One region of the Streptomyces sp. NBC_00425 genome, then DNA from elsewhere that is predicted to be linked to it. Evidence: riboswitches for the same ligand, from Rfam matches in the RefSeq annotation. Region 1 holds a riboswitch; the other holds the start of a gene.
What was found. Region 1 has a riboswitch for glycine ahead of gcvT (glycine cleavage system aminomethyltransferase GcvT). Riboswitches for the same ligand answer to the same signal wherever they lie in the genome.

Region 1 (14,327 bases):
GTTCGTCGTGGGGGACCGGAATAGATCCCCGCCGGGCCGGGTTGACGTCAACCAGAAGCATGCGTGTGCATTGATTATTCGGTGTTCATCGACCAGCACGATTCCTGGAAGGCAAGGCCTGTCATGAAGATCGGCATCATCGGCGCGGGCAACATCGGCGGCAACCTCACCCGGCGCCTCGCCGCCCTCGGCCACGACGTCTCCGTCGCGAACTCCCGCGGCCCGCACACGCTCACGGAGCTCGCCGAGGAGACGGGGGCCACCCCCGTCGCCGTCGGGGAGGCGGCTCGCGGCGCCGAGATCGTGGTGATCACCGTCCCGCTGAAGGCCGTTCCGGACCTGCCGTCCGGCATCCTGGACGGCGCGGCCGACGGCCTGGTCGTCGTCGACACCAACAACTACTACCCGCGCCAACGCGACGGGCGGATCGCGGCCATCGAGGACGAGGGCCTCACCGAGAGCCGCTGGGTCGAGCGGCAGCTCGGGCACCCGGTCGTCAAGGCCTTCAACGGCACCTACGCCCAGGACCTCCTGGACCGTCCGCTGGCCGCCGGCCACCCCGACCGCATCGCGCTCCCGGTCGCCGGCGACGACGAGGCGGCCAAGGCGAAGGTGCGCGCCCTGATCGACGAGCTCGGCTTCGACACCGTCGACGCGGGCGGCATCGCCGACTCCTGGCGCCAGCAGCCCGACACCCCGGTCTACGGTCTGCAGGCCGGAGTCGAGGCCGTCGCCAAGGCCCTGGCCGACGCGAGCCCGGAACGCCCGGAGGCCTTCCGCGGCTAGGAGCCGCCCCCGGCTTTCGTCCGGCCCGACGAGGGTGGGGTCAGACGATCTCGAGGGGCACGTGCGGCCCGTCCGGCAGCTCGACCGTGATCGGGTCGCCGGGCCGCACGACGCCCCCGGTCAGCACGACGCTCATGATCCCGGCCCTGAAGGCCGGGCGGCCGTCCGCGGTCCGCCCGACGACCTGCTTCATCAGCCCCTTTCGGAACGCGTCGATCTGCGCGCAGGGATTGCGCAGTCCCGTCACCCGCACCACGGCCTCCGCACCGAGCCGCAGCCGCGTACCGACGGGCAGTCCGAGGAGATCGATCCCCCGGGTGGTCACGTTCTCCCCGAGCTGTCCGGCGGCCACCTCGAACCCTGCCGCGCGCACCTCCTCGAAGAGCTCCTCGTGGATGAGGTGCACCTGCCGCAGATTCGGCTGCGAGGGGTCCTTCTTCATCCGGAACCGATGCTTCACCGTGGCTCCGGCGTGCACGTCGCCCGCCACCCCGAGCCCGGCGACCAGCGTGATGCTCTCGCGGTTGGGCTTGGTGAAGGAGTACGTGCCGTTGCTGCTGACGGCGCCGACCGAGCCGCTCATCCTGGTCCCCCCGTTCGTCCTGCCGCCCGTTCCGGGCGGTTCAGCACTCGATGATGTTCACCGCGAGACCGCCCCGGGCCGTCTCCTTGTACTTGACGCTCATGTCCGCGCCGGTGTCCTTCATCGTCTTGATGACCTTGTCGAGGGACACCTTGTGCGAGCCGTCGCCGCGCATGGCCATCCGGGCCGCGGTGACCGCCTTGACCGCGGCCATGCCGTTGCGCTCGATGCACGGGATCTGGACCAGGCCGCCCACCGGGTCGCAGGTGAGGCCGAGGTTGTGCTCCATGCCGATCTCGGCCGCGTTCTCCACCTGTTCCGGGGAGCCACCGAGGACCTCGGCGAGCGCACCCGCCGCCATCGAGCAGGCCGAGCCGACCTCGCCCTGGCAGCCGACCTCGGCGCCGGAGATGGAGGCGTTCTCCTTGAAGAGCATGCCGATCGCGCCGGCCGCGAGAAGGAAGCGGACGACACCGTCCTCGTCGGCGCCCGGCACGAAGTTCATGTAGTAGTGCAGCACCGCCGGGATGATGCCGGCCGCGCCGTTCGTGGGAGCGGTGACCACCCTGCCGCCGGCCGCGTTCTCCTCGTTCACGGCCATCGCGTACAGCGTGATCCACTCCATGGAGTGGGCCAACGCATCGCCCTCCGCGCGGAGTTGACGGGCCGTCATGGCGGCGCGGCGGCGGACGCGCAGACCGCCCGGCAGGATGCCCTCACGGGACATGCCCCGCGAGACGCACCCCTGCATCACCTGCCACAGCTCCAGCAGGCCCGCCCGGATCTCGTCCTCCGTACGCCAGGTCCGCTCGTTCTCCAGCATCAGCGCGGAGATCGACAGGCCGGTCTCCTTGGTGAGACGCAGCAGCTCGTCGCCCGTGCGGAAGGGGTACTTCAGCACCGCGTCGTCGAGTTTGATGCGGTCCGCGCCGACCGCCTCCTCGTCCACGACGAACCCGCCGCCGACCGAGTAGTACGTCTTCGACAGCAGTTCGGCGCCCTGCGCGTCATGGGCCCATATGGTCATGCCGTTGGCGTGGTACGGGAGGGCCTTGCGACGGTGCAGGACGAGATCGTCGTCGAAGGAGAACGGGATCTCGTGCGAGCCCAGCAGGCGCAGCCGCCCGGAACCGCGGATCTCCACCACCCGCTCGTCGGCGGTCTCCACGTCCACCGTGCGCGGCGAGGAGCCCTCCAGGCCCAGCAGGACCGCCTTGGGCGTGCCGTGGCCGTGCCCGGTCGCGCCGAGCGAGCCGTACAGCTCGCAGCGGACCGAGGCGGCGGAGTCCAGCAGGGACTCGTTGCGCAGCCGCCGCGCGAACATGCGCGCCGCCCGCATCGGGCCGACCGTGTGGGAGCTGGACGGGCCGATGCCGATCGAGAACAGGTCGAAGACCGAGATGGCCACGGGAACTCCTCGGGAGAGGGCGGGGGCGCACGAAGTCGGGCGCCCCCACCGGGGAACTACTTGTTCAGGCCGGGGTACAGGGGGTGCTTGTGCGCGAGGGCGGTGACCCGGGCCTTGAGGGTGTGGGTGTCGTAGGTGGGTTTGAGGGTCTGGGCGATGACGTCGGCGACCTCGGCGAAGTCCTCGGCGGTGAAGCCGCGGGTGGCCAGGGCGGGGGTGCCGATGCGCAGGCCGGAGGTGACCATCGGCGGGCGCGGGTCGTCGGGGACGGCGTTGCGGTTGACGGTGATGCCGACCTCGTGGAGGCGGTCCTCGGCCTGCTGTCCGTCCAGTGCGGAGTTGCGCAGGTCGACGAGGATGAGGTGGACGTCGGTGCCGCCGGACAGGACGTTCACGCCGGCCTCGCGGGCGTCGGGTGCGGTGAGGCGTTCGGCGAGGATCTTGGCGCCTTCGACCGTGCGGCGCTGGCGTTCCCTGAAGTCGTCGCTCGCGGCGACCTTGAAGGAGACGGCCTTGGCGGCGATGACGTGTTCCAGGGGGCCGCCCTGGAAGCCGGGGAAGACGGAGGAGTTCAGCTTCTTCGCGAACTCCTTCTTCGCGAGGATGATGCCGCCGCGGGGTCCGCCCAGGGTCTTGTGGGTGGTGGAGGTGACGACGTCGGCGTAGGGAACCGGGTTGGGGTGCAGCCCGGCGGCGACGAGGCCGGCGAAGTGGGCCATGTCGACCCACAGGAAGGCCTCGACCTCGTCGGCGATGCGGCGGAACTCGGCGAAGTCGAGCTGTCGCGGGTATGCCGACCAGCCGGCGATGATCACCTTGGGGCGGTGTTCCTTCGCGAGGCGTTCGACCTCGGCCATGTCGACGAGTCCGGCGTCGTCGACGTGGTAGGCGACGACGTCGAACTGCTTGCCGGAGAAGTTCAGGCGCATGCCGTGGGTGAGGTGGCCGCCGTGGGCGAGGTCCAGGCCGAGGATGGTGTCGCCGGGCTGGGCCAGGGCGAACAGGGCCGCCTGGTTGGCGGAGGCGCCGGAGTGGGGCTGGACGTTGGCGTACTCGGCGCCGAAGAGGTCCTTGACCCGGTCGATGGCGATCTGCTCGGCGACGTCGACGTGTTCGCAGCCGCCGTAGTAGCGGCGGCCGGGGTAGCCCTCGGCGTACTTGTTGGTCAGGACCGAGCCCTGGGCCTCCATGACCGCGAGCGGCGCGAAGTTCTCCGAGGCGATCATCTCGAGCGTGGACTGCTGGCGGTGCAGCTCGGCGTCGACCGCGGCCGCGATCTCCGGATCGAGCTCGTGCAGGGACGTGTTCAGGACGGACATGCGACTACGACTCCTCAGCCGGCGGTGTAGGCGGTGTACTCGTCAGCGGAGAGCAGATCGTCCGGCTCGCCCGTGATGCGTACCTTGAACAGCCACCCGCCCTCGAAGGGAGCGGAGTTCACCAGCGCCGGGTCGTCGACGACGTCCTGGTTGACCTCGGTGATCTCACCGGAGACCGGGGCGTACAGCTCGCTGACCGACTTGGTCGACTCCAGTTCGCCGCAGGACTCGCCCGCGGCCACCGTGGCGCCGGCCTCCGGGAGCTGGACGAAGACCACGTCACCGAGCGCGTTAGCCGCGTGCTCCGTGATGCCGACCGTCGAGACGCCGTCCTCGGCGACCGACAGCCACTCGTGCTCCTTGCTGTAGCGCAGCTGCTGGGGGTTGCTCATGGCCTGAATTCTCCTGTACGCGGGGGAGTGGTGATGAAGGGGGACGGTCCAGGGCACGGGTGAGCAGCGGGAATGTGCGCAGTGTCACCCTCGGCCCGGGGCCCAGTGTCTACTTCTGGCGCTTGTAGAAGGGCAGCGCCACGACCTCGTACGGCTCGTGGCTGCCCCGGATGTCCACGCCCACGCCCGGAGCGCCGGGCGCGGCGTGCGCGGCGTCGACGTAGGCCATCGCGATCGGCTTGCCCAGGGTCGGGGACGGCGCTCCGGAGGTCACCTCGCCGATCACCTCGCCGCCCGCCACGACCGCGTACCCGGCGCGCGGGACGCGGCGGCCCTCGGCGACCAGGCCGACCAGGACGCGCGGCGGCTGCCGCTCGGCCAGTGCGGCCGCCGCGGCGAGCGCCTCGCGCCCGACGAAGTCGCCGTCCTTCTCGAACTTCACCACGCGCCCGAGGCCCGCGTCGAAGGGGGTGAGGGAGGTGCTCAGCTCGTGCCCGTACAGCGGCATGCCCGCCTCCAGGCGCAGCGTGTCGCGGCAGGACAGACCGCAGGGGACCAGCCCGGCGCCCTCGCCGGCCTTGGTCAGCGCCTGCCACAGCTCGACGGCGTGCTCCGGCTTCACGAACAGCTCGAAGCCGTCCTCGCCGGTGTAACCGGTGCGCGCGATGAGCGCGGGGACGCCGGCGACGGTGCCCGGCAGGCCCGCGTAGTACTTCAGGCCGTCGAGGTCGGCGTCGGTGACGGCCGCGAGGATGCCGGGCGACTCCGGTCCCTGGACGGCGATCAGGGCGTAGGCGTCGCGGTCGTCGCGGACCTCGACCTCGAACTCCTCGGCCAGGTTGCCCAGCTCGTTCAGGACGTTCTGGGCGTTGGAGGCGTTGGAGACGATCATGTACTCGGCGTCGGCCAGCCGGTAGACGATGAGGTCGTCGAGGATGCCGCCGTCCTCGGCGCAGATCATGGTGTAGCGGGCGCGGCCCACGCGCACGGCGGCGAGGTCGCCGACCAGGGCGAAGTTCAGGAACTCGGCCGCCTCCGGGCCGGTCACCGTGATCTCGCCCATGTGCGAGAGGTCGAAGAGCCCGGCCCGGGTGCGGACGGCGAGATGCTCGTCGCGTTCGGAGCCGTAGCGCAGGGGCATGTCCCAGCCGGCGAAGTCGGTCATCGTCGCGCCGAGCGAGCGATGCAGGGCATCGAGCGCGGTGTGACGGGGTGCGGTACTGCTCATCGGTCGTTCGTCTCCCAAGGCGACGGGGCCCCTCCCGCGCGAGTGAAACCGGACGCGGGGGGACGGCGAGGTCGTTCCTCCCCATCTGTCATCGGAACCTGAGAGGTTCGCCATGACCACCGCTGCGAGCGGGGGCGGGACATGGCTTGCACCGTGGGTGGGACCGCCGAAGACGGCGGCCCGCTTTTCAGATGTGCCTCGCCCGCGCGGTAACGGGGCCTGAGAGATTCAAGGGAGGGACTTGCTCCTTCGGCGCCCCAGCGGAACTGCTGCTGAGGACTCTCCCGCGCGGATTCAAACGGCCGGTATGCAGTTGGCGCGGCCATCATCGCACGGCCCGCCCCCGTCGCGGCAGGCCGGATCTGTAACCGGCTTGTGTCGCTACGCGCACGAAATCGCGAGGCACCGCGCATTACCTTCTCTTTACGCTCGATGGGGATGAGCACTACCTGGCCCCAGGGGAGGACGATCACGGTGAAGAGGACGACCTCGGCGAGGACCACGGCCTTCGCGGCCGGCTCGGGGATCGCGCTGCCCGCGCAGCCCGGCGCCCGGACCCGGGAGGCGTGCTCCCGGCAGCCCGCGCCCGTCGTCCGCGACCTGCGGGAGCGGGCCGGCCGCAGCCCGCACGGCCTGCTCTTCGGCCCGCGCGACCTCGTGGTGGTCACCGGTCTGCCCGGCAGCGGCAAGTCCACCCTGATGAAGCGCGCGGTGCACGGCGTGCGCATCGACTCCCAGGACACCCGCGACCGCTGGGACGCCCGGATGCCGCGCTTCCTGCCCTACGCCCTCTACCGGCCGGTGGTCCGCCTCGCCCACTACGCCGGGCTGCGCCGGGCCCTGCGCGGCGGCGGGGGCGTCGTGGTGCACGACTGCGGCGCCCAGGCCTGGGTCCGCGACTGGCTGGCCCGCGCGGCCCGCCGCCGCGGCGGCGCCCTGCACCTGCTCGTCCTCGACGTCGGCGCGGACACGGCCCTGCAGGGCCAGCGCGAGCGCGGCCGCGGCGTCTCGCGGTACGCGTTCCTGCGGCACCGCCGCGCCGCCGCCCGTCTTCTGCGGTCGGTGGAGAAGGGCCGGCTGCCCGAGGGATGCGGCTCCGCGGTCCTGCTCGACCGGCCCGCCGCCGACGTCCTGCGGCGGATCGGCTTCACGGGCTGAGGCCCGTCGGTCCCACGGGCAGCGGCGGTGCCGCCGGCACCCGCTAGCCTTTCAGTCACAGCAGAGTGAGCGGTTCTTAGCAGGCGGTAGGCAGATGGACTTCCCCACGGCGGACTTCCCCGCGGACTTCCCGGCGCAGGCGCACCCCCATTCGCACGGCGGATGGCCCGGCAACGAGCTGGAGGAGGTGCTCTCCGCCTCCCTCGGCGTGCCGGGAGCCGGCGGCCGGATCGTGGAGGTGCTCGGCCGCAGCTTCGTCTGGGTGCCGCTCCCCGGCGGCGGCGGCCCGCACAGCGGCCCCCTCGACCTGCCCACGATGGACCTCGACGGCCAGGTGTACGTGCCGGTCTTCAGCTCCGAGGAGCAGTTCCGTCAGGTCGTCGGCTCGCACATGTCGTTCACCGTCGCGCCGGCCGTGGAGTTCGCACGGGGGCTGCCGCCGCAGGCGGGCATCCTCGTCAACCCCGACGGCGTGGTCGGCGTCCCGTTGCCGCCGGCCGCCGTGGCCGAGCTGTGCCGGGCCGGCCGCACCCCGCTGGACGGGCCGGCGGCCGGCGGCCGGGTCCGCCTCTACGAGCCGGACTGGCAGGACGATCCGATGGACTTCCTCGCCGCCGCCTCGGCGGAGTTCGAGGCCGTCGGAGTGGTCCGCACCGCCCGCCGCTGCCTGGCCGCGATCGAGACGGCGGACCCGGTGATGTTCGTGGGCGTGGAGCTCTCCCAGTGGGAGGGCGACCTGCGCGCGCTCCCACTGGAGGCCCTCGGCAGGGCCCTGACGACGGCGGCGGCGCCCTGGCCGGTCAACCTGGTCCTCCTCGACGTCGCCCAGGATCCGGTGGGCGACTGGATGAGGGAGCGGGTCCGCCCCTTCTACTCGAGGCTTCACTAGACACCTGCTCGAGGCTTCACCGGCCGCCTGCTCCGGGCTTCACCCGTCACGGGGCCGGGGAGCGGGCCGCCCGACGGGGCGCGGGGCTCCCGCTCTCAACTGCTCGACCAGGCGGAGCGCCTAAGCTGGACTCCGATGCGGGGCAACTTCTCGAAGGGGCGATAAAAAGTGAGCGCTGGCACTGCCGCGACCGGCTCGGTCGAGCACATGCTGCGCCAGGTCACGCCCGGGCGCTACGACGCCTACGAGGCGCTCCTGCGCGCGCTCGCGACCCCCTCCTCGGGCCAGGTCTGGATGCTGCTGTGGCACGGGCAGGCCGGCTCCCCGGACGCCCAGTACGGAAACATGGAGGTCGAAGGGCACGGCTACGCGCCCTGTGTGACGTCCGCCCAGGAGCTCAGCGCGAGCGGCTGGAACCGGTCCTACGAGGTGGTCGACGGGCTGGACGTGGCCCGGACGCTCTACCCCGACCACTACGGCCTCTGGCTGAACCCGCACGCCCCCGGCGGCGGCGTCGGCATCCCGTGGCTGGATCTGCGCCGGATCGCCACCGGCCTGGAGCGCCAGCCCGCCGGGCCGCTCCGGCTGTCCGAGCCCGGCATCGAGATCCCGCAGTTCTACGCGCTGCTCGCGCAGAACGCCCACCGCGCCCAGGCGGTCCGCACGTTGCGCCGGGCCTGGGTGCAGCCGGCGCTGGGCGCGCCCTACCTGGCCATCGGGCTCGACGTGTACGACTCCTCCCCGCCGGCCGTGGACGCCGTGCGGGCGATGATGCAGCAGTCCATCGGCGCGGTGCCGGACGGGCTGCCGGTCTCCACGGTCGCGATGACCGACGACTACGACCCCGTCGTGATGTGGATGCGCGCCAACGCCCGCCCCTTCTACGACCGCGAGGCGCATGCCCCCGCCCCGGCCCAGGGGCCGGGCGGCGGCTACGGTTTCCCGGGCCCGCGTCCGTACTGACCCGCTCGCCCGACGGCCGGCCCGGTCGCGGACCGGCCCCCGGCCGCTGATCGCCCGTCAGACCCGCGCCCGCGCCGGGCGCGGGACCGCGCCTGCCGCCGACCCCGTGCGCTGCTCCGCGCCGACGGCCTGAAGGCTCATCTTCAGCGAGCTCCGGTCCGCCCCGCCGTCGGGCTACCGGATCTCGGGTGCGCGGATGGCCGCGGCCTGGGCCTGAAGTGTTCCGGTTCTTCCGTGATGTGACACCGGGCACACCTGACGAGCGTGCCACCCTCTCCGGATGTCGGCGCGTGGCGTTCGGGTAACGGAATGTGCAGGTCGGCATCACGGTTGCGCATACTTTCTCCGTCAGATCTGGCGTGTGATCGCGCCTGCATTGAAGACTCGCCTCTCAGACGCGAGGTCGTCGATCCTGTGAGCGAGTGCCCATCGGCAGCAATCCGGGGTCAACTGGACAGTTGGGCCGCACTCATCGGCGCCGGCCGCGTAGCAGGCAGTAAGTGGATCAAGCCGCCGACAGCGGCGGACAAAGGCCGGTCACCGCCGGCGAGAGGGGTCGGGTCACCGTGACCGCACCGATCGAGACCACCGGGTCGGCAACCGAGGTACAGCCCGAGGCTGTGCTCGCGGGTGTCGAGAAGGGGCAGATCGAGGGCCGTTCCCTGGGGCAGATCGCCTGGTCCCGTTTCAAGAAGGACAAGGTCGCCGTGGCCGGCGGGGTCGTCGTGATCCTGCTGATCGTGCTCGCGCTTCTCTCCCGTCCGATCCAGGCCCTGTTCGGTCTGGACCCCAACGCCTTCAACCAGGACCTCATCGACCCCAACACGTCGATCCCCCAGGGGGACTTCGGCGGCATGAGCTGGGAACACCCGCTCGGCGTGGACCCCAAGTTCGGGCGCGACATCGCCACCCGCATCCTCGAGGGCTCCTGGGTGTCGCTGGTCGTGGCCTTCGGGGCGACGATCCTGTCGAACACCATCGGCGCGGTCCTCGGCGTGGTCGCCGGCTACTACGGCGGTCGGGTCGACTCGATCATCAGCCGGCTGATGGACACCTTCCTCGCCTTCCCCCTCCTGCTCTTCGCCATCGCCATCTCCGCCACGCTGCAGGGCGGCGCGTTCGGCATGGAGGGACTGCCGCTCCACATCAGCGTGCTCATCTTCGTCATCGGCTTCTTCAACTGGCCTTATCTGGGACGCATCGTCCGGGGCCAGACGCTCGCCCTGCGGGAACGCGAGTTCGTGGACGCGTCGCGGGGGATGGGCGCCAAGGGGCCGTACATCCTGTTCCGGGAGCTGCTGCCCAACCTGGTCGGCCCGATCATCGTCTACTCGACGCTGCTCATCCCGACCAACATCCTCTTCGAGGCCAGCCTGAGCTTCCTGGGCGTCGGCATCCAGCCCCCGCAGGCGTCGTGGGGCGGCATGCTCAAGGAGGCGGTCACCTACTACCAGGTCGATCCGCAGTTCATGATCGTGCCCGGTCTCGCCATCTTCGTGACCGTGCTGGCGTTCAACCTGCTCGGCGACGGTCTCCGTGACGCTCTCGACCCGCGCAGCCGCTGACGTGCAGCCGCAGCGAGAGTCCGACAGATTTCCATCAACAAAGGGGAAGCAGACCATCATGCGAAGGTCAGGGCTGGCCGCGATTGCGGCCATCGGCAGTGTGAGCCTGTTGCTCGCCGGCTGCAGCAAGGCCGATGACAACACGGACAAGGACGGCGGCAAGTCCGCCGGGGCCGACGCGGCCACGAAGGGCGTCGTCAACGCGTCCACCCAGAAGGGTGGGACGGTCACGTACGAGTACTCCGACGTGCCGGACTCCTTCGACCCGGGCAACACGTACTACGCGTACATGTACAACCTCAGCCGCGTCTACGCGCGTCCGCTGATGACCTTCCAGCCCGGCGCGGGCGAGGAGGGCAACAAGCTGGTCCCCGACCTCGCGGCGAGCGCGGGCGTGCCGAGCGACGGCGGCAAGACCTGGACGTACAAGCTGCGCACGGGCCTGAAGTACCAGGACGGCACGGCGATCACGTCCAAGGACGTCAAGTACGCCGTCGAGCGCTCCAACTTCGCGCGTGACGTGCTGTCCCTCGGCCCGAACTACTTCCAGCAGCTCCTCGTGGGCGGCGAGGCGTACAAGGGTCCGTACAAGGACAAGAAGGGTCTCGCGTCCATCGAGACCCCGGACGACACCACGATCGTCTTCAAGCTGAAGTCGGCGTTCCAGGAGTTCGACTACCTGGTCGCGACGCCGCAGACCGCGCCGGTGCCCGAGGCCAAGGACAAGGGCATCGACTACGTCAAGAACATCGTGTCCTCGGGCTCGTACAAGTTCGAGAGCTACGACGAGGGCAAGCAGGTCACCCTCGTCCGCAACGAGAACTGGGACGCCAAGACCGACCCGCTGCGCAAGCAGTACCCGGACAAGATCGTCGTCAAGCTGAAGGTCAACGCCGAGACGATCGACCAGGACGTCCAGGCCGGCGACGCGATCGACCTCGGCGGCACCGGCGTTCAGGCCGCGACGCAGGCGAAGGTCATCAACGACGCCGCGCTGAAGGCCAACACCGACAACACCTACGGTGGCCGCCTCGTCTACATGGCGATCAACACCAAGGTCGCGCCGTTCGACAACGTCGCCTGCCGCAAGGCCGTGCAGTACGCCGTCGACAAGGTCTCGGTGCAGACCGCCGAGGGCGGCCCGATCCGCGGTGACATCGCCACCACCGTCCTCCCGCCGGACATCCCGGGCTACGCGAAGGCGGACGCCTACGCCACCGACGGCAACAAGGGCGACGTCACCAAGGCCAAGGAGCAGCTGAAGGCCTGCGGCAAGACGGCGATCACCACCAACATCACCGCGCGCAGCGACCGTCAGCCGGAGATCGACGCGGCCACCGCGATCATCGCCTCGCTGAAGAAGGTCGGCATCAACGCCAGCCTGAAGCAGTTCCCGTCGGGCAAGTACTTCACCGACTACGCGGGCGTCCCGGCGTTCAACAAGAAGAACAACGTCGGCCTGATGATGATGCAGTGGGGCGCCGACTGGCCGGGCGGCTACGGCTTCCTGCAGCAGATCCTGAACGGCGCCGCCATCGGCGCGTCCGGCAACACCAACCTGTCGGAGCTGAACGACCCCGAGGTCAACGCGAACCTCGCCAAGGCGATCGGCACGCAGGACGCGACCCAGCGCAACGCCATCTACACGCAGATCGACAAGAAGGTCATGGACGAGGCGGCCCTCGTGCCGCTGACCTACTTCAAGGTCCTGCTGTACCGCCCGGCGAACTACACCAACCTGGTGTCGACGGCGGCCTTCAGCGGTCAGTACGACTACCTCAACATCGGCACGACCAAGAAGTAGCCCCGGAAGGCAGGTGAAGGCATTGGTGCCCGCGGGCTTCCCGGCCCGCGGGCACCAGGCCGATCCCCGTGATCTCGTACATCCTCCGTCGGACGTTCGCGGCAGTGATCCTGCTGCTGGTCGTCACCGCGGTGACCTTCGCCATCTTCTTCCTGCTGCCACGGCTCGCCGGTCAGACCGCCGACCAGATGGCACAGCAGTACATCGGGAAGAGCCCGTCGGCGGCGGACATCGCTGCGGTCAAGCGCAACCTCGGTCTGGACGACCCGGTCTACCTCCAGTACTGGCACTTCATCAAGGGTGTCGTGACCGGTGCCACCTACGACCTGGGGCCCACCACCGCGCACTGTGACGCGCCGTGCTTCGGGTACTCCTTCAAGACCCACGAGGCGGTCTGGCCGCAGCTCACCTCCCGCCTGCCGGTGACGGGTTCGCTGGCCGTCGGCGCCGCCCTGATGTGGCTGGTCGGCGGTGTGGTCATCGGCGTGATCTCCGCCCTGAAGCCGCGCTCGATCTTCGACCGCACCTTCATGGGCATCGCGCTCGCCGGCGTGTCGCTCCCCATGTTCTTCACGGGCAGCCTGGCGATCCTGCTCTTCACCTACCAGATCCCGATCTTCGGCCGCACCTACGTGCCGTTCTCCGAGAACCCGGCGCAGTGGGCCAACACGCTGTTCCCGGCGTGGTGTTCGCTCGCCCTCCTCTACTCCGCCATCTACGCGCGGCTCACCCGCTCGGGCATGCTGGAGACGATGAACGAGGACTTCATCCGCACGGCCCGTGCCAAGGGTCTGCGCGAGCGCAACGTCGTCGCCCGGCACGGTCTGCGGGCCGCGCTGACGCCGATCATCACGGTGTTCGGCATGGACGTCGGTCTGCTGCTCGGCGGTGCCCTGATCACCGAGTCCGTCTTCTCGCTGCACGGCGTCGGCGAGTACGCGGTGAAGGCCATCACGGACAACGACCTGCCGCCGATCCTCGGCGTCACGCTGCTCGCCGCCTTCTTCGTCGTCATCGCAAATCTCCTGGTGGACCTGCTCTATGCGGCCGCCGACCCGCGGGTGAGGCTCTCGTGACCGAACTGTCCAAGACCGGCGCCGCCGTGGGCGAGCCGACCGGCCCGTCCTCGAACAACCCCGGCGCGTTCCTCGACGTACGCGACCTCAAGGTGCACTTCCCGACCGACGACGGCCTGGTCAAGTCCGTCGACGGGCTCAGCTTCCAGGTGGAGAAGGGCAAGACCCTCAGCATCGTGGGCGAGTCGGGCTCCGGTAAGTCGGTCACCTCGCTGGCGATCATGGGTCTGCACCGGCTCGGCGCGCGCGGCAAGAACGTGCAGATGTCCGGCGAGATCTGGCTCGACGGCAAGGAGCTGGTCTCCGCCGACCCGGACGAGGTGCGCCGGCTGCGCGGCCGCGAGATGGCGATGATCTTCCAGGACCCGCTGTCCGCGATGCACCCGTACTACACGATCGGCAACCAGATCGTGGAGGCGTACCGCGTCCACCACGACGTCAGCAAGAAGGCCGCCCGCGCGCGGGCGATCGAGATGCTCGACCGGGTCGGCATCCCGGAGCCGGCGAAGCGTGTGGACGGCTACCCGCACGAGTTCTCCGGCGGTATGCGCCAGCGCGCCATGATCGCGATGGCGCTGGTCAACAACCCCGAGCTGCTCATCGCCGACGAGCCGACCACCGCCCTTGACGTGACCGTCCAGGCCCAGATCCTGGACCTCATCCGCGATCTGCAGAAGGAGTTCGGCTCCGCGGTCGTCATCATCACCCACGACCTCGGCGTCGTCGCCGAGATCGCCGACGACGTCCTGGTGATGTACGGCGGCCGGTGCGTGGAGCGCGGCCCGGTCGACGAGATCTTCGAGAAGCCGCAGCACCCCTACACCTGGGGTCTGCTCGGCTCGATGCCGCGCATCGACCGTGAGACCTCCGAGCGGCTCATCCCGGTGAAGGGCCAGCCGCCGAGCCTCATCAACGTCCCCTCGGGCTGCGCCTTCAACCCCCGCTGCCCGTACGCGGACGTGCCCAAGGGTGATGTCACCCGCACCGTGCGTCCCGAGTTGCAGCAGGTCGGCGGCGGGCACTGGTCCGCCTGTCACCTCTCGTCGGAGGACCGTACGCGGATCTGGACCGAAGAGATTGCGCCGAAGCTGTGAGTGAGACGAAGAAGACGGACGCGGCCCCCTCGGTTCCGCCGCAGGCCTCCTCCTCCGAGAAC
Region 2 (14,327 bases), 4.5 Mb from region 1:
GTCGGCCGGCAGCGGGACGGGGAGCACGTCCTGGAGCCCTCGGACGGTCCCACGGTCGCCCGGATCGGCAGGACCGAGCTGCTGGCGGCCGCGGGCATCGGTGAGTCGGAGCTCGAGGAGTGGGAGTCCTACGGGCTCGTCGTGCCCCTCGAGGACGGCGTCTACGACGCCGAGGCGGCCACGGTGGCGGCGCTGGTCGCCGAGCTGGGGCGGTTCGGGATCGAGCCACGGCATCTGCGTGTGATGAAGACGGCGGCCGACCGCGAAGCCGGTCTCGTCGACCAGGTGGTCGCACCGCTCAGGCGGCATCGCAACCCGCAGACCCGGGCGCACGCGGAGGCCCGCACGAAGGAGCTCGCCGGGCTCGCGGTCCGGCTGCACGCGGCGTTGGTGCAGACCGCGCTCGGGGTGCGCCTGCCCTGAGCGGGCGGTTTCGCCCAGGGCGGATCGGTCGCCCGTTCCCGGCCCGACTACCCAAACGTCCCGGGCACGGCCTAGGGTTGCTGTGTGAACGAGCTCGATGTCGTAGGTGTCCGGGTCGAGATGCCCTCCAACCAACCGATCGTGCTGCTGCGCGAAGTGGGGGGCGACCGCTACCTCCCCATCTGGATCGGACCGGGGGAGGCGACGGCCATCGCCTTCGCCCAGCAGGGCATGGCCCCGGCGCGACCGCTGACCCACGACCTGTTCAAGGACGTGCTGGAAGCCGTCGGCCAGGAGCTCACCGAAGTGCGCATCACGGATCTGCGGGAGGGCGTCTTCTACGCGGAGCTGGTCTTCGCCAGCGGCGTCGAGGTGAGCGCGCGCCCGTCCGACGCCATAGCGCTGGCCCTGCGCACCGGAACGCCGATCTACGGCAGTGACACGGTGCTCGACGACGCGGGGATCGCCATCCCGGACGAGCAGGAGGACGAGGTGGAGAAGTTCCGCGAGTTCCTCGACCAGATCTCGCCGGAGGACTTCGGCACCAGCAATCAGTAGCGACCCGTGCGAGACGTGCACACCTGCGGCGACCTGCGCGGAGGGTCCCGCCGTCTTCGGCAAATGCCGGCGGCCACTGAGAGCGTCCTACGGCTGGTTCTCAGCGCATTCGGCTAGCCTTTCCCCGCGGTGAGGTGCGGGAAACCACTCCTAGGGTGATTATCACTCGGCGTGCCGAGTGTGGCGATCGTTGACGCACCCCTGGCGACTGCCTACCGTCGAGAAGGCAGGTCTAGGACGGAGGTCGGCGTGAGAAGCAGCGGCGACGGTACGGCTGGGGGTGCCCCCGGACTCGGTGTCGGGGGAAGCGGTCCGTACCCTCCCCCAGGCTCTTGGCTGCGCACGGGCATGGGGTACCCCCAGCAGAGCAGTGCGGCCGATCACGCTCCGCAGCGACCGGCGGCCGTGCCGAGCAGCGGAGGGACGACGTCCATGGCGTCCGAGCAGATCGGCTATCGCGGTCCGACGGCCTGTGCGGCGGCGGGCATCACCTACCGCCAACTGGACTACTGGGCGCGCACCGGGCTCGTCGAGCCGAGTGTGCGGCCCGCTCACGGATCCGGCAGCCAGCGTCTCTACAGCTTCCGCGACGTGGTCGTGCTGAAGATCGTCAAGAGGTTCCTCGACACCGGGGTGTCGCTGCAGAACATCCGCAGCGCCGTCCAGCATCTGCGGGAGCGCGGCTTCAGCGATCTGGAGCGCATGACGCTGATGAGCGACGGTGCGACGGTGTACGAGTGCACCTCGCCGGACGAGGTCCACGCATTGCTCCAGGGCGGTCAGGGAGTGTTCGGGATCGCCGTGGGCGTGGTGTGGCGGGACGTCGAGAGCGCGCTGTCGCAGCTGCACGGCGAGCGTGTGGACACCGGCGAGACGCTCGTCGGGCCCAATCCGGCGGACGAGCTGGCGCGCAGGCGCAACCGGGCGGTCTGACGCGTCCTCCCGGGCGCGGGGCAGCGGTACGACGTCATTGTCAGTGGCGTGGTGCAGCATCGGACGTGTGAGAAACGCGCCCACGATCCTGCATCTCGACATGGATGCCTTCTTCGCTCAGGCGGAGCAGGCGTCCAAGCCGAGTCTGCGCGGGAAGGCCGTGGTCGTGGGAGGCCTCGGGCCTCGCGGAGTGGTCGCGACGGCCTCCTACGAGGCACGGGTCTTCGGAGTCCACTCGGCGATGCCCATGGCCCAGGCGCGCAGGCTGGCGCCGAACGCCGCATATCTCGTGCCGCGGTTCGCCTTCTACCGGTCGATCAGCGAGCAGGTCATGGCGCTGCTGAGGGCGCTGTCGCCGCTGGTGGAGCCGCTGAGCCTGGACGAGGCCTTCGTGGACCTGGAGGCCGGCGGGGCGGCCTGGGACAGGGATTCGGCGCGGCTGGCCGGTGTCCGGCTGCGTGCGGACATACGGGCCGTCACCGGTCTCACGGGTTCGGTGGGACTGGCCTCCTGCAAGATGCTCGCGAAGATCGCTTCGGAGGAGGCGAAACCCGACGGCCTGGTGCTCATCGAGCCGGGCACCGAGCGGCGGTTGCTCGGGCCCATGCCGGTGCGGACGCTGCCGGGGGTGGGCCCGGCCACGGGGGATCATCTGCGGCGGGCCGGGATCACCACGGTCGACGAGATCGCGGAGGCCGGTGAGGACGAGCTGGTTCGGCTGCTGGGCAAGGCGCACGGGCATGCGCTCCACGCCATGGCGCTGGCGCATGACGACCGGCCTGTGGTGGCCGAGCGGGAGACCAAGTCCGTGTCGGTGGAGGACACGTACGACGTGGACATCCACGACCGGGTCCGGGTGGGGCTGGAGGTGCAGCGGCTCGCGGACCGGTGTGTGCGCAGGCTCCGGGAGGCCGGTCTGTCGGGTCGGACCATCGTGCTGAAGGTGCGGCGGTACGACTTCTCGACGCTCACCCGGTCCGAGACGCTGCGCGGGCCCACGGACGATCCGGCGGTCATCAGGGAAGCGGCGGCCCGGTTGCTGGACTCCGTGGACACCACGGGCGGGGTGCGGCTGCTCGGGGTGGGCGTCAGCGGTCTGGCGGACTTCACGCAGGAGGACCTGTTCGCGCAGGCCGCGGGGGCGCGCGCGGACGAGCCCGCGGAGGGGCTGACGGAGGAGCGCGCCGCCGAGGAGCCGGCCCCGGTCCCGGTCCCTGCCGAGCACCAGTGGCGGCCGGGTCACGACGTGCGGCATGCCGAGCTCGGACACGGGTGGGTGCAGGGCAGTGGGCTGGGCCGGGTCACGGTGCGCTTCGAGACGCCGCAGTCGGAGCCGGGGCGGGTGCGCACCTTCCGCACCGACGATCCGCAGTTGGCTCCGGCGGACCCGCTGCCGCTGGTGCGGCGAAGACCGGGCGAGGACGAGGAGGCGGCGGGCGGGACCCGGGAACCGTCGGTGACGCCGGAAGGGACGTCGGAAGGACGCACGGACCACGGCCGTGAGGCCGCTTCAGAGCTGTGAAGCTCCTCAGGGCGAGGAGCTGCCGGGCTGCCGGAAGTCAGCCGTCGTCCGTGCCGGCCAGGCGGCCGAAGTCGTGGTCGGGCAGCGGGGGAGGGGCCGCCACGTCCAGACCGTAGTGGTGGTAGAGCTGGAGTTCCTGCTCCGGGGAGAGGTGGCGGCCGACGCCGAAGTCCGGGGCGTCCTTGATCAGCGCGCGGTCGAACGGGATGTGCAGGGTCCCCTCGACCAGTTTGCTGGGCTCCAGGGGGACGAAGGCGTCACGGGAGAACAGGCCCGTGCGGATGGCGGCCCACTCCGGCACGCCGGTCGCGTCGTCGAGGTAGACCTCGTCGACGGTGCCTATCTTCGCCCCGTTGCGGTCGAACGCCTTGCGGCCGATCAGGTTGCGCGGATCGATGTCGGTCTGCACGGGCCCTCCTCTTGGTCGCAGCTCGTCCGTAAGGACTACAAAAGAGCACATTGGGGCGAGCGGCCACTCGAGAGGCCCATTGACCTCGCTGGTAGTCTGGCAACGGCTGCTGACCCCGTGCGGGAGAGTCCTCCGGAGACCACCACCGGAGGCGCCGAAGGAGCAAATCCTCCCCGGAATCTCTCAGGCTCACGTACCGCACGGACGAGGTCACTCTGGAAAGCAGGGCGGGTACCGACGGCGTCGACGGTGTCCGCTCTCACCGACGGTGAAAGCCGGTCGTCCGCTGGCGGCCGGTGAAGCTCTCAGGTTGAGATGACAGAGGGGGAGGCCGTCCGGGTACCCGCCGTGGTGACCCTCGAAGGTCGTGTCAGACCAGGAGGCCTCCGTAATGACCGCCCATCGCATTCCGCTCTCCGAGCTCGAGCAGGGAATCCCCTTCGAGCAGCGCCACATCGGGCCCGACCACGAGGCGCGGGCCAAGATGCTCGCGCATGTCGGCTACGGCTCGCTCGACGAGCTCACCGCCGCCGCGGTGCCCGACGTGATCAAGAACGCCGACGCGCTGGACCTGCCGGGCGCCCGCACCGAGGCCGAGGTACTGGCCGAGCTGCGCTCCCTGGCCGACCGCAACCAGGTGCTCGACCCGATGATCGGCCTCGGCTACTACGGCACCTTCACGCCGCCGGTCATCCTGCGCAACGTCATGGAGAACCCGGCCTGGTACACCGCCTACACGCCGTACCAGCCGGAGATCTCCCAGGGTCGGCTCGAGGCGCTGCTGAACTTCCAGACGATGGTCGCCGACCTGACGGGCCTGCCGACCTCGGGTGCGTCGCTGCTCGACGAGGGCACGGCGGCCGCTGAGGCGATGGCGCTGTCCCGGCGCGTGGGGAAGAACAGGAAGGGCCTCTTCCTCATCGACGCGGACGCGCTGCCGCAGACCATCGCCGTGATCGAGACGCGCGCGGAGCCGACCGGCGTCGAGGTCGTCGTCGCCGATCTGAGCGACGGCATCCCGGCGGAGATCGCGGAGCGCGAGATCAACGGCGTGCTCGTCCAGTACCCCGGCGCCTCCGGCGCCGTGCGGGACCTGAAGGCGCTCATCGACCAGGCGCACGGACTCGGCGCGCTCGTCACCGTCGCCGCGGACCTGCTCGCGCTGACGCTGCTGAAGTCGCCCGGTGAGCTGGGCGCGGACATCGCGGTCGGCACCACCCAGCGGTTCGGCGTGCCCATGGGCTTCGGCGGGCCGCACGCCGGCTACATGGCCGTGCACGAGAAGTTCGCGCGGAGCCTGCCCGGCCGCCTCGTGGGCGTGTCCGTGGACGCGGACGGCAACAAGGCCTACCGGCTCGCACTGCAGACGCGAGAGCAGCACATCCGGCGCGAGAAGGCGACGAGCAACATCTGCACCGCGCAGGTGCTGCTGGCCGTGATGGCCGGGATGTACGCGGTCTACCACGGCCCCGACGGGCTGCGCGCGATCGCCCGGCGCACGCACCGCTACGCCACGATCATCGCCGCGGGACTCGAAGCCGGTGGCGTCGAGGTGGTGCACGGGGCGTACTTCGACACACTGACCGTGCGGGTGCCGGCGAAGGCCGCCGAGGTCGTCGCCGCGGCGCGGGACCACGGGGTCAACCTGCACCTCGTCGACGCCGACCAGGTGGCGCTCTCCTGTGACGAGACCACCGCGCGCGCCCAGGTCGCCGCGGTCTGGGCGGCCTTCGGGGTGGACGGCGACATCGCGTCGCTCGACGCGGCCGTCGAGGACGCCCTGCCCGCCGGACTGCTGCGGACCGACGACATCCTGACCCACCCGGTCTTCCAGCGGCACCGGTCCGAGACCGCGATGCTGCGCTACCTGCGCAGGCTGGCCGACCGGGACTACGCGCTCGACCGGGGCATGATCCCGCTGGGCTCGTGCACCATGAAGCTCAACGCCACCACGGAGATGGAGCCGGTCACCTGGCCCGAGTTCGGGCAGATGCACCCCTTCGCCCCCGCCGAGCAGGCCCAGGGCTATCTGACGCTCATCCGGGAGCTCGAGGAGCGGCTCGCGGAGGTCACCGGGTACGACGAGGTGTCCCTGCAGCCGAACGCCGGGTCGCAGGGCGAGCTGGCCGGTCTGCTCGCCGTCCGCGGGTATCACCGCGGCAACGGCGACGAGCAGCGCACCGTGTGCCTGATCCCGTCCTCCGCGCACGGCACGAACGCGGCGAGCGCCGTGATGGCCGGCATGAAGGTCGTCGTCGTGAAGACGGCCGAGGACGGCGAGATCGACGTCGAGGACCTGCGCGCGAAGATCGAGCAGTACCGGGACGAGCTGTCGGTGCTGATGATCACCTACCCCTCCACGCACGGCGTGTTCGAGGAGCACGTCGCGGACATCTGCGCCCAGGTGCACGAGGCCGGCGGTCAGGTCTACGTCGACGGCGCCAACCTCAACGCGCTCGTCGGGCTCGCCAAGCCGGGGCACTTCGGCGGCGACGTCTCCCATCTGAACCTGCACAAGACGTTCTGCATCCCGCACGGCGGTGGCGGCCCGGGCGTCGGGCCGGTGGCCGTCCGGTCGCATCTGGCGCCGTATCTGCCCAACCACCCGCTGCAGCCCGCGGCCGGGCCGGAGACCGGTGTGGGGCCGATCTCGGCGGCGCCGTGGGGCTCCGCGGGCATTCTGCCGATCTCCTGGGCGTACGTGCGGCTCATGGGCGGTGAGGGCCTCAAGCGGGCCACGCAGGTGGCCGTGCTGAGCGCCAACTACGTCGCCAAGCGGCTGGAGCCGCACTACCCGGTGCTCTACAACGGTCCGGGCGGGCTGGTGGCGCACGAGTGCATCATCGACCTGCGGCCGTTGACCAAGGCGACCGGTGTGACCGTGGACGACGTGGCCAAGCGGCTCATCGACTACGGCTTCCACGCGCCGACGATGTCGTTCCCGGTGGCCGGGACGCTGATGATCGAGCCGACCGAGTCCGAGGACCTGATCGAGCTCGACCGGTTCTGCGACGCGATGATCGCCATTCGCGCGGAGATCGAGAGGGTCGGCGCGGGCGCGTGGCCGGCCGACGACAACCCGCTCGTCGGCGCCCCGCACACCGCGGCCGCGCTCGGCGGCGAGTGGGCGCACGCGTACTCGCGTGAGGAGGCGGTCTTCCCCGCCGGGGTGTCCGCCGCCGACAAGTACTGGCCGCCGGTGCGCCGTGTCGACCAGGCCTTCGGCGACCGCAACCTCGTCTGCTCGTGCCCGCCGCTGGACGCGTACGAGGACTGAGCCGGAGCGCGTGGGGCCCCGTCCGTCACGGACGGGGCCCCACGTCGTTCTACGCCGTGGCCAGGGACACCTCGGTCGACTTGATCAGCGCGATGACGTCGGAGCCCACGAACAGACCGAGGTCGACGGCCGACTCCCTGGTGATCGCCGCGGTGAGTTCGCCGCCGTCCACGGTGATCTTCACCGCGGCCATGACCGAGCCGAGGACGAGTCCGGTGATCGTGCCGGGCAACCGGTTGCGGATCGAGAGACCGGCCACCTGGCCCGTGGAGAGGGAGATCTCCGTCGACTTCACCAGGGCGTGGACGGCGGCGCCGGGCGCGAGGGCGAGTTGCTCCGAGGCCTCCAGGGTGATGGCCGCGGTGAGGTGCTGCCCGCCGTCGAGGCGGATCTTCACGAGGGCCATGACCTGGCCGGGCTGGACGGCCGTGACGGTGCCGGGTAGCTGGTTGCGGATGCTCAAGCTCATGGGCGTCAACGGTACGGCTCTTAGGGGCTTATGGCGGGGATGCCCGCTTTGCGCCGCCCTCGATCACGCCCGGTCGATGTGTACGTTTGTCGACTTCACGCGGGCTGTCGCCTCCATGCCGACCTCGAGTCCGAGTTCCTCGACCGCCTCCCGGGTCAGCAGGGAGACCAGGCGGTGCGGGCCGGCCTGGATCTCCACCTGGGCGGCCACGTCGCCCAGCTTGATCGCGGTGACGATGCCGGGGAAGGCGTTGCGGACCGAGGTGCGGGGGGTGTCGTCCTCGGTGACGCCGGACCGGGCGAGTTCCACGGAGAAGGCGGCGAGGGCCTTGCCGTCCACGAGGCGTCGTCCGGTCTCGTCGCGGTGGGTCGTGACGCGGCCCGCGTCCGCCCAGCGGCGCGCGGTGTCGGGGCTGACGCCGAGCAGTCGTGCCGCCTGGCCGATCGTGTAGCTCTGCATGCGGTCACGATAGGGCCGGGAGGCGGCTCGGCGGACGCGGGGCCGCTCCGGCGTGTGCTGGGCGACACGGCGCGGGGGCGCAGGCCGTGGTCGCCGCAGCGGCGCGGTGCCGGTGCCGTCGTCACAGTGACGCGCGGTCGGCCCGGTCCGGGTCGGCGATCCGGGGGTGATCCAGGGCGGCGATCCGGTCGAGGTCGGCTTCCGCCAGGCCCCTCCGGTCACCGACCCGTGCCAGGTAAGGCTGATCTCGGCCATCATGTCGCGCCGGTCCCCGCTTCGTAACGTTCGCCGTGTGATCCGAATGTTTCGGTCCCGATCGGAGCCTACTCGGGTGGCCCTCCGCGAACAGGCCTCTGGATTCTCTGTGTTCAAGGGGTTGCCACCCGTCGGAGGGTGTCTCTAGGGTGCGGCAGCAGCGAACCTTTCTGGATCTGGTTCGAAACTTTCGATCTCACAAGGAGCGCATGATGGGCGACCCGGCACTCTCCCGCCGAGGCTTCCTGGCGGCCTCCGCCGCGGCCGGTCTGGGCATGACGGCACTCAGCGCCTGCGGCGGCGACTCGGACGGGGGGTCGTCGTCGGGGACGACCACCATCGAGTGGTGGAACATCTCCACCACCCAGCCGACCAAGGACGTATGGGCGGCTCTGGCCAAGAAGTTCGAGGCGCAGAACCCCAAGGTGAAGGTCAAGATCGTCCAGCTGGAGAACGACGCCTACAAGTCGAAGATGACGGCGCTGACCGCCTCCGGGAAGCTCCCCGACATCTTTCACACCTGGGGCGGCGGGGTCCTGAAGCAGCAGGTCGACGCGGGGCTCGTGGAGAACCTCACGGAACGCACGAAGGACTGGGGGGAGGGCCTGCTGTCCGTCGCCCGGCAGCCGTATCTGATCGGCGACAAGGCGTACGGCATACCGTTCGACATCGGGATGATCGGGTTCTGGTACAACAAGGCCCTCTTCAAGCAGGCCGGCGTCAGCGGGCCGCCCACCACCTGGAGCGGCTTCCTCGACGCGGTGCGCAAGCTGAAGGCCGCCGGGATCACCCCGCTCGCCCTCGCCGGGAAGGAGAAATGGCCCGGCATGTACTACTGGGCCTACCTCGCGATGCGCACCGCCGGCGTCGACGCCCTGAAGAAGGCCGGGGACGACAAGGACTTCACCGGTGACGGTTTCGTCCAGGCCGGACAGCACCTCCAGGACCTCGTCGATCTGCAGCCGTTCCAGAAGGGCTTCCTCGGCGCCGCGTACTCCAGCCCCACCGGCCAGGCCGCGGCCGTCGGCAACGGCAAGGCGGCGATGGAACTCATGGGCCAGTGGGCGCCGGTCGTGGAGGCCGACGCCGGCAAGGGGCTCGGCGCGAACCTCGGCTTCTTCCCGTTCCCGGCGGTCGACGGCGGCAAGGGCGTGATCACCGAGGTGTTCGGCGGCGGCGGCGGGCACGCGCTGCGCAAGGACGCCCCGCAGGCGGCCGTCGACTTCCTGAAGTTCTTCGCCTCCGCCGCCACGGACACCGAACTCGTCAAGAAGACCGGGGTGCTGCCCGTCGTCCCGGCCGCCGAGAGCGCCCTGACCGACCCGAACATCAAGGCCGTGCAGGCACAGTTGAAGGGCGCCACCGGCTTCCAGCTCTACCTCGACCAGGCGTACGCGCCCGCCCTCGGCCAGGAGGTCAACGACAGCGTCGCCGCTCTGATCGCCGGTTCGAAATCGCCCCAGCAGGTCAGCGAGTCGATCACCAAGGTCGCGAAGGAAGAGCAGTAGCCGGCGATGACCTCCACCTTCCTCCCGGACAAGCGCAGCGGTCCGGACGTCGAGCCCGCGCCGCCGGCCGTCGTCGCGGGCCGTGCGCGGGCCCGTCGACGGGCCCTGCACTGGCTCACCGCCGTCGGCTTCCAGGTGCCCGCGCTGGTGCTGTTCGGCACGCTCGTGCTGCTGCCGATGCTGTTCGCGGTGTACGCCGCGTTCTTCCGCTGGGGCGGCTTCGGCATGCCCGAGGACTTCGTCGGCGGCGACAACTTCACCCGGCTCTTCAAGGACCCGGTGTTCCTCGGCGACCTGTGGCGCTGCCTGCTCCTGGTCGGCCTCTCGCTCCTGCTGCAACTGCCGTTCGCGCTGGCCCTCGCCGTCGCGCTGAACCAGAAGATCCGCGGCCGGGCCGTCTACCGGATGCTGTTCTTCGCGCCGTACATCCTCTCCGAGGCGATCACCGGCGTGTTGTTCGGCATGATCTTCGCCCCGGACGCCGGCCTGGCCGACCACGTGCTGGGCGCCGTCGGACTGGACGGGGTGGGCGGCCAGTGGTTCTCCGATCCCTCCACCGTCATGGCCACCCTCTTCCTGGTCATGACATGGAAGTACTTCGGCTTCCACATGATGCTCTACCTCGCCGGGCTCCAGTCCATCCCGGCGGAGTTGACGGAGGCCGCGCTGATCGACGGAGCCGGACCCTGGCAGCGCTTCCGCAACGTCACGCTGCCGCTGCTCGCGCCGACCCTGCGGATCAGCGTCTTCCTGTCGGTCATCGGCGCGATCCAGCTCTTCGACCTGGTGTGGGTCGTCACCGCGGGCGGCCCCGATCACCACTCCGAGACCATGGCCGTGACCATGTTCCAGTACGGCTTCAAGCGCTACCAGGTCGGCTACGCCAGCGCGATCAGCGTCGTCATGTTCGGCATCTGCCTCGTCTTCGCCCTCGCCTACCAGCGGTTCGTGCTCCGCCGCGACCTCCAGGGCGCCACCACGACCATGCGAGGAGGCGGCTCGTGAGCATCGCCAAGACCGACCGCGGCACGGACCTCGGGACGCGGCGGGGCGCGCGCCGGACCGGCCGGACCCTGCCGCTGCACCTGGTCCTCGGGATCGTCGGCGCGATGATGGCCGTGCCCCTCGTGTACGCCGTGCTGTCCGGCTTCAAGTCCACCGACCAGCTCTCGCGCAACCCCATCGGCCTGCCCGACCCGTGGGTCCCCTCCAACTACACCGACATCCTCGGCTCCGGCTCGTTCTGGCGCCTGGTCGGCAGCAGCACCCTCATCGCGGTCGGGACGACCGTGGTCGTCGTCGCGGTGTCCGCGCTCGCGGCGTTCTCCTTCGCCCGCTTCGCCTTCCGGGGACGGGAGTTGCTATTCACCCTGTTCACCCTGGGGCTGATGTTCCCGTTCGCGGTGGCGGCGCTGCCCCTGTTCCTGCTGCTGCGCTCCATCGGCCTGCTGGACAACCCCCTCGGCGTGATCCTGCCGCAGGCCGCGTTCGGACTGCCGATGACGATCGTCATCCTGCGCGGGTTCTTCCGCGAGATCCCCGCCGAACTGGAGGAGGCGGCCACCCTCGACGGCTGCGGGCCGCTCGGCTTCTTCTGGCGGATCCTGCTGCCCATGGCCAGGCCCGCCCTCGGCACGGTCTCGGTCCTCGCCGTGGTCGGCAGCTGGAACAACTTCCTGCTGCCGCTGCTGGTCTTCAACGAACCCACCTGGTGGACCATCCCGATCGGGGTCCAGCAGTTCCAGGGGCAGTACTCCGCCGAGTACGCGCGCGTCTTCGCCTATCTCGTCCTCGCCATGGTCCCCGCCCTGGCCTTCTACTCAGTCGCCGAGCGCCAGCTCGTCGGCGGCCTCTCCGCCGGCGCCACGAAGGGATGACCCGCGCCCGCGGACCCGTACGGCTCGCCCACCCGCCCACCGTGAGGAGTCGCACCATGCCCAGCACCGCCCGCACCCGGTTCAGACTCGCCGGCGCCCTCGCCACCGTCCTGGTCGCCGCCGGCGTGGTCACCGGACCGGCCGCACAGGCCCACGAGCAACCCGCGCACGGAAAGCCGCGGGCCACCCTCGCCGACCTCGCCCAGCGCCACGGGCGCTACTTCGGCAGCGCCACCGACAACCCCGAACTCACCGACACCGCCTACACGAAGATCCTGGGCCACGAGTTCGACATGATCACCCCGGGCAACGGCATGAAGTGGTACGCCACCGAGCCCCAGCAGGGCGTCTTCGACTGGACCGCCGGCGACGAGATCGTGGACCTCGCACGCTCCCACCACCAGCAGGTCCGCGCCCACACCCTGGTCTGGCACAGCCAGCTGCCCGGCTGGGTGACGAGCAAGGAGTGGACGGCCGACGAACTGCGGGCCGTGCTGAAGAAGCACATCCAGACCGAGGTGCGCCACTACCGGGGCAAGGTCTATGCCTGGGACGTCGTCAACGAGGCGTTCAACGAGGACGGCACCTACCGCGAGACCGTCTTCTACAAGACCCTCGGTCCCGGCTACATCGCCGACGCCCTGCGCTGGGCGCACCAGGCCGACCCGAAGGCGAAGCTCTACCTCAACGACTACAACATCGAGGCCGTCGGCCCGAAGAGCGACGCCTACTACGCCCTGGCCAAGCAGCTGAAGGCGCAGCGCGTGCCGCTCGACGGCATCGGCCTGCAGGCCCACCTGGCCCTTCAGTACGGCTATCCGACGACCCTCGAGAACAACCTGCGCCGCTTCTCACGGCTCGGTCTGGACACCGCGCTCACCGAGGTCGACGTCCGGATGCTGCTGCCCGCGACCGAGGAGAAGCTGGCCCAGCAGGCCGACTGGTACCGGGACATGACCGAGGCGTGCCTCGCGGTGCGGCGGTGCGTCGGCATCACCGTCTGGGACTACACGGACAAGTACTCGTGGATTCCGGCGTTCTTCCCCGGCGAGGGCGCGGCGCTGCCCTGGGACGAGCAGCTCGCGCCGAAGCCGGCGTACCGGGCGATCCGGGAGGCGCTCAGCTAGGTTCTGTCGTTCGGACCAGGTCGCAGGGCACCGGCCTGGGCCTGTCGGTGCCGGCTCCCGCCTTTGCGGGGTGATCCGAACGTCAGGCCCTGGCGCCACGGGGCGGCGCGGTGCTGGCCCGCACCACCAGCTCCGTGCCCAGCTCCACCCGCGGCGAGTCGGGGCGCTCGCCGCGGGCCAGGCTCAGGACCGTGCGGACGGCCAGTTTGCCCATCTCGGCCAGGGGCTGGCGGACGGTGGTCAGGGGCGGGGCCGACCAGCGGACCTCCGGCAGGTCGTCGAAGCCGACCACGCTCATGTCCTCCGGCGTCCGCAGACCGCGCCGGCGCAGCGCCTCGATCGCCCCGAGGGCCATCTGGTCGCTGGCCGCGAACACCGCGGTCGGCGGTTCGGGCAGGTCGAGCAGGGCGTTGCAGCCGGTGAAGCCCGATTCGGGGTGGAAGTCCCCGGGGACGACGAGGGCGTCGTCGACGGCGAGGCCTGCCGCCTCCAGGGCGGCCCGGTAGCCGTCGAAGCGGGCGCGCGAGCACAGCAGCCGGGACGGGCCCGCGATCAGGCCGATCCTGCGGTGGCCCAGCGAGAGAAGGTGCTCGGTGGCTGCCAGGCCGCCGGACCAGTTGGCCGCGCCGACGGTCGCCGTGTCGGCGGCGGGTGAGCCCGTCGGATCGACGACGACCAGCGGGACGCCCAGGACGCGCAGCTGCTCGTGCAGGGTGGGCTCCAGGGCCGAGGTGACCAGGACGACGCCGTCGGAGGCGCGCGAGCGCAGGTTGCGCATCCACTCGCGGGCGTCGCCCGAGCGTCCGTGGATCGCCGACACCACCGTGCCGACCCCGGCCGCGTGGGCGGCCTCCTCCACCCCGCGGATGATCTCCACCGCCCACGGGCTGTCGAGGTCGTTGAAGACCAGGTCGAGCAGGGAGGCGCGGGTCGGCGCCGAGGCGGGGCGCTTGCGGTAGCCGTGCAGCTGCAGCAGGTCCTCGACCCGGGCCCGTGTCCGCGGCGACACGTCGGAGCGGCCGTTGACCACCCGGGACACTGTCGGCACCGATACGCCGGCCTGCCGGGCGATCTCGGTGATCGTGACCCTGACCTCGACCCGGGACGCGGCCGTCGCATCGTCCGTCGTCACTGCCCACCTCCGCCGCCATCCGCTCCGGACGCCGCCGCCGAAACTTCCAGGAGTCTTCCGGAAAAAGCGCTGCCACGGGAGACGTTCACGGCGTCGTCTCGCGGGGAAACGGACCCGCTACCCGGAGTGACCGGCTCCGGACACGCGTCGGGGCCGGTTCGCAGTGGTCGCTGCGGCCGGCCCCTCGAGTCTGCGGACGGCGGTCCCGCGCCGTCCGTGGGTACTGCGCCCGTCCGGCCGCCGCCGGGCAGGAGGCCTAGGCGGCGGTCACGACCCGGTGGGGAGCGATGACGCGGCCGTCCGGCAGGAGCTCACCGGTGTCCTCGAAGAGCAGGACGCCGTTGCACAGCAGGCTCCAGCCCTGTTCCGGGTGGTGCG

Region 2: another riboswitch for glycine. It lies ahead of gcvP (aminomethyl-transferring glycine dehydrogenase); the one in region 1 lies ahead of gcvT (glycine cleavage system aminomethyltransferase GcvT).

What each region holds. Positions count from the first base shown of each region.
Region 1 is NZ_CP107928.1:3,396,713-3,411,039, reverse strand. Features, by position in the region: gene OHS82_RS14285 (NADPH-dependent F420 reductase) at 124-786, shown strand; gene OHS82_RS14280 (MOSC domain-containing protein) at 827-1,369, opposite strand; gene OHS82_RS14275 (L-serine ammonia-lyase) at 1,410-2,777, opposite strand; gene glyA (serine hydroxymethyltransferase) at 2,834-4,096, opposite strand; gene gcvH (glycine cleavage system protein GcvH) at 4,111-4,488, opposite strand; gene gcvT (glycine cleavage system aminomethyltransferase GcvT) at 4,598-5,716, opposite strand; glycine riboswitch at 5,792-5,913, opposite strand; glycine riboswitch at 5,914-6,013, opposite strand; gene OHS82_RS14255 (AAA family ATPase) at 6,155-6,874, shown strand; gene OHS82_RS14250 (enhanced serine sensitivity protein SseB) at 6,969-7,763, shown strand; gene OHS82_RS14245 (enhanced serine sensitivity protein SseB C-terminal domain-containing protein) at 7,971-8,726, shown strand; gene OHS82_RS14240 (ABC transporter permease) at 9,293-10,291, shown strand; gene OHS82_RS14235 (ABC transporter substrate-binding protein) at 10,350-12,095, shown strand; gene OHS82_RS14230 (ABC transporter permease) at 12,164-13,171, shown strand; gene OHS82_RS14225 (ABC transporter ATP-binding protein) at 13,168-14,265, shown strand; gene OHS82_RS14220 (ABC transporter ATP-binding protein) at 14,262-14,327, shown strand, end outside.
Region 2 is NZ_CP107928.1:7,935,302-7,949,628, forward strand. Features, by position in the region: gene ftsR (transcriptional regulator FtsR) at 1-423, shown strand, start outside; gene OHS82_RS34950 (bifunctional nuclease family protein) at 508-981, shown strand; gene OHS82_RS34955 (MerR family transcriptional regulator) at 1,231-1,914, shown strand; partial or broken gene OHS82_RS34960 (DNA polymerase IV) at 1,982-3,552, shown strand; gene OHS82_RS34965 (PRC-barrel domain-containing protein) at 3,474-3,845, opposite strand; glycine riboswitch at 3,956-4,054, shown strand; gene gcvP (aminomethyl-transferring glycine dehydrogenase) at 4,237-7,122, shown strand; gene OHS82_RS34975 (TOBE domain-containing protein) at 7,172-7,591, opposite strand; gene OHS82_RS34980 (TOBE domain-containing protein) at 7,655-8,050, opposite strand; gene OHS82_RS34985 (extracellular solute-binding protein) at 8,518-9,813, shown strand; gene OHS82_RS34990 (carbohydrate ABC transporter permease) at 9,820-10,818, shown strand; gene OHS82_RS34995 (carbohydrate ABC transporter permease) at 10,923-11,690, shown strand; gene OHS82_RS35000 (endo-1,4-beta-xylanase) at 11,747-12,817, shown strand; gene OHS82_RS35005 (LacI family DNA-binding transcriptional regulator) at 12,900-13,949, opposite strand; gene OHS82_RS35010 (DUF5999 family protein) at 14,206-14,327, opposite strand, start outside.